2 regions of the Agrobacterium sp. GD03872 genome follow, and region 2 is predicted to be linked to the other one. Evidence: predicted binding sites of a transcription regulator. Region 2 holds the regulator's gene; the other holds the start of a gene.
What was found. The regulator LexA, encoded in region 2, represses DNA repair genes until DNA is damaged. The targets are predictions, from matches to a motif close to TGTTCNNNNTGTGTTCNG.

Region 1: a site for LexA is predicted at 3,148-3,165, ahead of N5D22_RS14935 (helicase-related protein). Genes of this name have one in related genera too.

What each region holds. Positions count from the first base shown of each region.
Region 1 is NZ_JAOCCY010000005.1:233,380-238,043, forward strand. Features, by position in the region: gene N5D22_RS14935 (helicase-related protein) at 1-2,919, opposite strand, end outside; gene N5D22_RS14940 (ubiquinone biosynthesis hydroxylase) at 3,377-4,621, opposite strand.
Region 2 is NZ_JAOCCY010000004.1:245,309-249,972, forward strand. Features, by position in the region: gene N5D22_RS12250 (helix-turn-helix domain-containing protein) at 1-519, opposite strand, end outside; gene N5D22_RS12255 (hypothetical protein) at 1,020-1,529, shown strand; gene lexA (transcriptional repressor LexA) at 1,889-2,611, shown strand; gene N5D22_RS12265 (hypothetical protein) at 2,667-2,909, shown strand; gene N5D22_RS12270 (glutathione S-transferase family protein) at 3,038-3,715, shown strand; gene N5D22_RS12275 (ComEC/Rec2 family competence protein) at 3,738-4,664, opposite strand, start outside.

The DNA of each region.
Region 1 (4,664 bases), on a different contig from region 2:
ATGACGATCATTGTTGCGGTTGTTGCCGCGGTCCGGACGCCCGCCATCGCGCTTGCGCTCGCCCTCGCCACTGCGATTGGCAGCCTCGCGGTTTGCACCATCACGATTGTCGCGACGGCCTTCACCACGACGCTCGCCCTGTTCGCGCGCTCCCTCACCACGGCCCTGACCGCGATTGCCGGGGCGACGGTTTTCGCTGCGCTGATTTTCGTTGCGCCCACCCGGACGCCACAGGAGGACAGGCTTGGGCTCGGCGGCCTCGGCGCCTTCCGGCGCGGCTTCGACTGCGACAGCTTCTTCGCTGGCAGCCTCCGCAACTGGCGCCTCGGCAGCTTCGCCTTCAGCAACAACTGCCGTCTCGGACACGTGTTCTTCTGAAGCCGGCTCGTGCTCCTCGGTCTCGACGCTTTCCTCTTCAGCCGCAGCCGCTTCGCCGGCAGCCGGAGCAGAAGCGCCGGCGTGGCTGGCGAGGAAGGCCTGCGCCTCTTCCGCCGTCACCTGATCGGCGCGGTAACCGAGGCCCTTCAGAATCTCTTCCATGTCATCAAGCGTTGCGCCGAGAATGGAAAGCATGGCGGTCGTCGTCGTGAAACGGCGGCCGTCATAAGCGCCTTCCGGACGCGGCTGCTGGCCGGGCTTCCACTGCAGCAGCGGACGGATGAGATCGGCCAGGCGCTCGAGAATATCGATACGCACGGCACGCTTCCCGAGGAAGCGGAAACCCGCGAGCTTGTAGAACATGCGCTCGAAACTGGCATCGGTGACGACCGAGGTACGGCCTGCGGCCAGCACCGGAATGAGATCGCCATAACCCGGCTTGCCAAGACCATCATTCTTCAACGCCCACAGCAGCGTGACAAGCTCCGCCGGAGCGGGCTTCAGAAGCGCAGGCAGGAAGACATGATAGGCGCCGAAACGCACGCCGTAACGACGCATGGAGGCACGTGCGTCCTGATCGAGCGACTTCACGTCCTCGGCAACATCGCGGCGGAAGAGCACACCGAGGTTTTCCACGAGCTGGAACGCCAGACCCTTCGCCAGACCCTGAAGGTCTTCGGCGCGGGAAATATCGTCCAGCGGTTTCAGCACGGTCGCAATCTGGTGGTTGACGAAACGCTCGATCCGCGCAAGCGCGTGATCGCGGGCATTGCCGCTTAGCTGCTCGTCGGCAAGCAGGATCACCCGTGGCTTCATGATGTTGTCGCCGGCCGAAAGGCGGGCCACCGGCTCGCCCAGCCAGCGCACCAGACCATCGGAGCTCAAAGCAAGATCGCCATTTCCACTGGCATGCAGACGCGCGGCACGCGCCTCGAATTCGAGCGCAAGCGCCTTCTGCGCTGCAGCCTGCACGGCCTTCTGATCCGGCCCTTCCATTCCCGGCACCGGCGTGAACCGGAACCCGGCCAACTGGCCGACGTGATGACCTTCTACGAAGACATCACCATTTACACTGATTTCAGCTTCAAGCATCGCATTCTCTCTCAGGCGCCTCATGAGCACAGATGTCCTGCGATCAACAAAGCGTTTCGTCAACCTTTCATGTAGCGCATCGGACAATCGATCCTCGATTTCCCGCGTCTTTTCTTGCCAGTGTGTCGGATCGGCAAGCCATCCTGGGCGGTTCGATACATAAGTCCATGTTCTGATCTGCGCAATCCTCGCAGACAAGGTATCGATCTCTCCATCGGTGCGGTCGGCGCGGCGCACCTGCTCGGCCATGAAATCCTCGTTCACGGTTCCGCGCTTGACGAGATCGAAATAAAGCGTCGAGATCAGGTCCGCATGTTGGGCAGGGGCAATACGGCGATAGTCGGGCAGCGCGCAGGTCTCCCACAACTTTTCCACCCGCGCATCCGTCGTCGTCACGTCGATGATCTCGGGATAACGCGACAGATATTCGAGCGCCTGCTGGTCGATCGCGGGCAAGGCCCTCGATAGCCCCTGTATCGTCGGGGCGGCATCCAGGCTCGCGCGCAGATTGGCGATGGAGGAAAAATCGAAATTTTTCGTCCGCCACTGCAGCACCTTCACCGCATCGAACTGATGGGTTTCGATCCGCTCCACCAGCTCGTCATCGAATGGATCGACACGCCCTGTCACGCCGAATGTGCCATCGCGGAGATGACGGCCGGCGCGGCCGGCAATCTGGCCGATTTCACCCGGGTTGAGATTGCGGAACTGGTAACCGTCGAACTTGCGGTCCTGCGCAAAGGCGACATGGTCGACATCGAGGTTGAGGCCCATGCCGATGGCATCCGTCGCGACAAGATATTCGACGTCGCCCGACTGGTAGAGCCCTACCTGCGCATTGCGCGTGCGCGGCGACAGCGCGCCCAGCACCACGGCCGCGCCGCCGCGCTGACGGCGCACGAGTTCGGCAATCGCATAGACCTCGTCGGCGGAAAAAGCGACGATCGCGGTGCGCTGCGGCAGGCGGGTGATCTTCTTCTGGCCGGCATAAAAGAGCTGCGACAGGCGCGGCCGCTCCACAACGGTGATTCCCGGCAGCAGCCTTTCGAGGATCGGGCGCATCGTGCCGGCGCCAAGCAGCAGCGTCTCTTCCCGACCCCGCAGATGCAGCACCCGATCAGTGAAGATGTGGCCGCGCTCGAGATCGCCCGCCAGCTGCACCTCGTCAATAGCGACGAAGGCGGCATTTGTCTCGCGCGGCATGGCTTCCACCGTGCAGACGGAATATTTGGCTTTCGGCGGCGCGATTTTTTCTTCGCCGGTAATCAGCGCCACATTCGGCGCACCCACTTTTTCGACCAGACGGGTATAGACCTCCCGCGCCAGAAGACGCAGCGGCAGGCCGATGACACCGCTGCCATGCGCGACCATCCGCTCGATCGCGTAATGGGTCTTGCCGGTATTGGTGGGGCCGAGAACGGCCGTAACACCGCGGCCGCTCAGGATCATGGGGCGAAAATTCAACGTAGTATCCGCGAATCGACTTCATCTGCTTGTCGTGCCACTCGCTATTATCGATGCGAGCCGCACGCACCACACATGGCAATGCCCGCCGACAAAGGCAATAGGCCTCATCCGGAAACTCGCCTAAGGGGAATTGGTAGCCGAATTTTTCCTTCAGATTCAGCGACTTGAAGGCCAAAAAAGAATCCGGCGAAAATGGAATCGATTCGGCTGCGGAACAGTCTGCGAACGAATCGAATACGAATCGCTGACTCTCCCGGATTCAGCTTTTGTTCTCCGCAATATCTGGTTGGAGAATCCATATTCCATACCAGATTGTGAATCCGGGTAAGTCCTTGCCCGGATTCAGCTTTCCGTTTCCGGCAAAAGACGAAAACTGCCGTAATCACCTGTCAAGCGACAATTGCGGGGAGGCTTGTTCGCCGTTTCGCGAACGCGCCGATCAAAGCGCCTCGCCGGCCAAAAGACGCGGCGCATTCGCATCCGTCGTGCCGGCGGCCTGGCCGATGAAATAGGACTTGAGACCCGGCAAACGATCCACCACGCCCAGACCGAAATCGCGCATGATGCGAATGGGACCGACATCGTTGGAGAACAGCCGGTTCAGCACATCCGTCGTCACGCCCATGCGCAACGTGTCGAAACGCCGCCAGGACTGGTACCGCTCCAGAACATTGAGGGAGCCGATATCGAGGCCAAGACGGTCCGCCTCAACCACCGTTTCAGCCAGCGCGGCAACGTCCTTGAAGCCGAGGTTGAGGCCTTGCCCGGAGATCGGGTGAATGCCGTGCGCCGCATCACCGGCAAGCGCAAAACGCGGCGCGACGAAGGAGCGCGCCAGCGTCAGACCCAGCGGGAAGGCGCGACGGGGCCCGACCGGCCGGACAGGACCGAGCTTGTGACCGAACCGGCGCTCCAGCTCTTCCTCGAACACCAGATCGTCGGAGGCGATCAGCCTGTCGGCATCGGCGGTGCGTTCGGTCCAGACGAGCGACGAACGGTTTCCCTTCAGCGGCAGAATGGCGAAAGGGCCGGATGGCAGGAAATGTTCCTCGGCACAGCCCTCATGCGGCCGCTCATGCTCAACAGTTGTGACAATGCCGGACTGATCGTAAGCCCAGTGCACGGTCTTGATGCCCGCCATGTCCCTGAGAGCCGAGCGAACGCCGTCGCAGGCGATGAGCAATCGCGATTCCAGCACCGAATTGTCGGAAAGGGTGATGGCCGTTGATTGCGGCCCCGCGGTAAAGCCGGAAACGCTGAGACCATGATGGATTTCAATGCCAAGACGGTCACACAGACCCCGGAGCGCGCCCACCATGGCAACATTCGGAACCATATGGGCAAAGGGTCGGCCCTCCTCCACCGCACCGTCAAAGGTGAGGAACACCGGTCGCACGGGATCGGCCGTCTTCGAATCGGTGACGACCATCTTGTGGATCGGCTGTGCCTCCGGCTCGATCTCGTTCCAGATGCCGAAAACATCGAGCATCCGGGTGGCCGCCGCAATGATGGCGGAGGCACGGACGTCCTTCTTCCAGACGTCCTCGGAAGCGGCTTCAATCACCTGCACGTTGAGGTGCGGCGCAGCCTGCTTGATTGCGACGGCAGCGGAAAGACCGACATATCCGCCACCTGCAACTACCACGTCCAGCATCGCGCTTCTCCTCAAATCTTGTGCACGCATCATCGGCGCACTATAGACCATGTGACGTCTTCCTACAGCCGCA
Region 2 (4,664 bases):
TTGATGTTCGTCCTGCACGAACTCCTGCGGGATGGAAAAGACCAAAGGATTATCGGTCTCAAAGCCGTAAGCTCCCGTGATATCCTTGAGCTTTTCGCCAGCCAGAACGCGGGTTTGCTTGAACTGCGACCCGCCTTTGATCAGGCTGCGCACGTACTGCTTGAGATCGCTGTGAATCGTCCCCATCGTCTCATGATCGAACGGGACGGCCTTCATCCAAGCACGGCTGACAAACACCTTCTTGTCGCCTTTGTCGCGACGAACGCGCTGTGCAAGGCCGACGATGCCGTATAGCTCGTAAGTCTCGATCCACTTATAGAGCGTGGATTTGGTGAGCGTGCGCTTGTGGCCGGTCCAGTCGAGGCGGGAAACGCCTTCCAGTCTGTCGATTTCGGCCTTGCGCTCGGCGCTGCCCTTGGGCTGTTTAACAGCCGGTTCGATGATTTCGAATTTCCACGCCCGCTCATGATGGGCGGTGTCGTCGCCGAGACGAAAGCTCGACACGACTTCATTGGTCATTTGAAGCGCCTTTAAACGGTCTTTAAGATGCTCTGGAAGGCTGGAAACTTTGACCTGATATTGAATGCCAGAGCGACCGCCGCGACCGTGGACGGTACGGACTTCGAGTGCGTGTCCATGCCACAGTCGCTTCGTTCCTGCGACAATGGCCTGACATAACCTGTTAGCTACTTGCCTCTGCATCCCTGTTACGAACGCAAATTCAATTGTTGTGATCCAAGCGGCTTCCTGCATTAAAGCCGCTCCGCGACGGAGATAAGTCTTTCGCGTAAAGCTAGGGCTTTAGGGCCATTTCTTTTACCCACGAGCGCGTCCGAAGCCCAAACTCGATCAATCTTGTTCGCAATGCACCACTGATTTAACGATGTACCACTTGCAATGAATCTTCCTCGCACCGCATTTAACAATGCTGCGCTGGCTGGTATGTCACGAACGGAGAGAGATGCAGTAATCATGATGTAGTCATGACTACATTTTGTGTACTTGTCAACGGGGAAAAAATGAAGAAACCGATAGACCTATACATCGACAACCTAAAACGGCTGGTTGGCGTGGAAACTGATACCGAACTTGCGAAGAGCCTTGCTCTATCTAAGCAGGCTATCGCCGCATGGCGGCGGCGAGAGGCAGTACCTTTAGCCCAGCAGCAAATCCTTACCGCACTATATGGCCCTGAAGCGGCCTTCAATGAAGAGATCGGCTACATAGCAACACAGCGTGAGAGGGTGGCGATCCTGTCAGCGTTCTTCCGGCTTTTTGACCAGTATCGCGATATCCTCGACCCCGCCAAAGAGAAAGACGCGTATGAAACTTGGGCCGAAGTACTCCTTGGTTTCGAGGGCGATCTACAGCACATGGTTCGTAGCGGTGGCTGGATCGGTGTGAGCGCGGAAGGCAAACCCTCCGAGTTCACAACTAGCGAAATAGCCAGAGTGGTGGCGGCCTTGGTCGAAGATCGACAAGAAAAGATGGGGTTGCTTCGTGATATGCTTCGGCCAGATGAGCTATAGGGTTCCCAATAAGGTTCCCAATCACAACATCGCAGAGCATTAGATCGTGAGAAGGTTCCCAATATATTCTGCGTAATCAGTCACTTAGCCGCTACGCGAGAATGACGCATTACGAGGTTTGCCAATACAGCGATTGGGGACCCCTATTTACGGGAAAAAAATCCAATAAAAACAACGAAATTTTGCGGTTTTCATTCCAGCTTATCTACCGGAGTTTTTGGCGCGCCATTCCCGTTTTGTTTTCGCACCTCCACAGCTTCACGAAATTTTAGGGGATTGCAGAACACATATGGAACATATAGTGTTCGTTCTGTATTTGTTTCGCGACTTCAACGACGATTCTCAAGGGTGTTTTCCTCATGCTCACGCGCAAACAGCAGGAATTGCTTCTCTTCATTCATGAAAGAATGAAAGAGTCCGGCGTGCCGCCCTCCTTCGATGAAATGAAGGACGCACTCGATCTTGCCTCCAAATCCGGCATCCATCGGCTGATCACCGCCCTCGAAGAGCGCGGGTTTATTCGCCGGCTACCTAATAGGGCTCGGGCGCTGGAAGTCATCAAGCTGCCCGAGGCTTACGCTCCGGGCGCAAGGCCGCAGCGCGGTTTTTCTCCGAGCGTTATCGAAGGCAGTCTCGGCAAGCCAAAGGCGCCGGAACCGGCCCCTGCCCCCAAGGCGCCAGCCAATGATCTCGGCGGCGCCGTCACCGTTCCCGTCATGGGCCGCATTGCCGCCGGTGTGCCGATTTCCGCCATCCAGAACAACACTCACGATGTGGCCGTTCCGGTCGACATGCTGGGTTCGGGCGAACATTACGCGCTTGAGGTCAAGGGCGATTCGATGATCGAGGCCGGCATTTTCGATGGCGACACCGTCATCATCCGCAATGGCAATACCGCCAATCCGGGCGATATCGTCGTGGCTCTGGTGGACGATGAGGAAGCGACCCTGAAACGTTTCCGCCGCAAGGGCGCCTCCATTGCTCTGGAAGCGGCCAATCCCGCCTATGAGACCCGCATCTTCGGGCCGGACCGGGTGAAAATCCAGGGCAAGCTGGTTGGGCTGATCCGCCGTTACCATTGATCCGGGTCAACCGTCATCCTCTCGAAGCGGGATCGTTGTGTAGATGCAATTCCCATTGAAGATGGCGGCATCCCGCAATTCGGCTGATTGTGAGGAAGCTGGACAGATCGTTCTTTCCATGGGCGGATTTGTTTCTTCCGGCAAAGATCGACAGCAATTTCATATGGGTGTTTCACGTGGCTTCTGGCCCGGCGGGCGGACTTTTGTGATCCCGCGCCGTCTGGCGCAAGTTTTCGGCGGCGTTGCGGGTATTGCCGACCGGGAAACAGCGGGACGCAGCGCCGTCACCGAATGGTGATACCCGAGGTGCCCGCCCCCCTGCCCTTCGTCACCCATCAACGGGACTTATGGGTGCCATGGATTATTTTCGATATTCCGCGGCGCTTCGACAGGTATAAGAAGCGCAGCATATCCGGGAGACGCGCCATGTACGATCTTTATATCGCCAACAAGAATTATTCCTCATGGTCGCTGCGGCCATGGGTATTGATGCGCACGCTCGGCATCGCCTTCGATGAAAAACTTGTCCCCTTCGGCGAAGGCGTTTCATTCGCCACCTTCTCGCCGACGGGCAAGGTGCCCTGCCTTGTCGACGAGGGCGTGACGATCTGGGAATCGCTTTCGATCGCCGAATATCTCGCTGAAAGACATCAGGGCGTCTGGGCAAGCGACAAGCAGGCGCGGGCCTGGTCACGTTCTGCCGCAAGCGAAATGCATGCGGGCTTCTCCACGCTGCGCAATCTCTACCCCATGTCGGTCGGCATTCGCGTAAAACCGCAGGGCGGCGATGCCGGGCTTGCGGCGGATATCAAGCGGATCGATACGCTGTGGAGCGAAGGCCTCGCGAAATTCGGCGGGCCTTATCTCGCCGGCCAGAAATTCACGGCGGTAGATGCCTTCTTCTGCCCGGTGGCATTCCGTTTCCAGACCTACGGCGCCGATCTTTCGCCTGCGGCGAAAGCCTATTGCGACCGACTGCTCGCCCTGCCCGCCATGCGTGAATGGTACGAGGCCGGCCTGAAGGAAGTCTGGCGCGATGCGGCGCATGAAGAAGAAATCGGCGGTATCGGTGAATTGACCGCCGATCTGCGCGTCAAGGCCTGACGAGTCATGAGGCTGGCGGCGCTTACGGCGATACCGCCAGCAGCCGGGTGACGGCATCCGGCACGTCGCGGTCAAAACGGCCGCTTTTCCAGTCGTAAGAGCGGTGTTCGCTCCATGGCCTGTCCGTTCCGGCGATTGCGGCGCGCAGCCTGCCGACGACCCCTGCCTGATCGCTGCCGGCGAAATCAATCTCCAGCGAACCGGTTCGCCGCAAAATATCGCGGTTCAGCAGCAATGCGCCCGAGCGGCATTGTGAAAAGGCAGTTCTGCGGGAAACGATAACGATATCGGCGATATCGCAGGCTTTTCCCGCAAAGCGACCGTCTTCCAGAACGACGATCCATTCACCGCTTCCGGCGCGGGCCACACACCATATGCCCTTGCGGCAGGTGAAGACACCGGGCTCCGCGTCTCTCAGGGCCTCCGTCATCTGCCGCGCGACCGCCCTCATCTCTTCCGGGGCAAGCCTGGTTTTCGCGGCAAAGGCCACCGTGGTCGCCGCGGCGTCTTTCTTGAGAATGACGGGCGGCACTGGTTGTTCCGGCAGCAGCAATGCTCTTTGCCACTGGCCATAAACGAACCCCCGCGGCTGCGCCTTCGTTGTGTAAACCTTGCCGTCCTCCAGCATCGCCACCAACTCGCCATCCTCATGGACAAGCAGATCGGGCGGATTGCGATAGGCCGTGGCCGCTGACAGGCCGAAGGCGAGCAGCAGCAGGGGAACGCCAAGAAGCGCAAGCCGGCTGCGCAGCAGCGTCAGCAGCAGAAAGCCGGCCGAAGCAAGACCCAGAAACCAGCCATGCGGCCGCCCCGTCGCCGCGCTGCCGCCCCAGGACGCCACCTCCTGCGCAACCGCGATGACGAGCGCCATGCCATAGCCCATGATCTTCAGAAACGGCGCGTCGAGCCCGAAGGGCATGAGCAGCATGGCAATCAGGCCAAAGGGCAT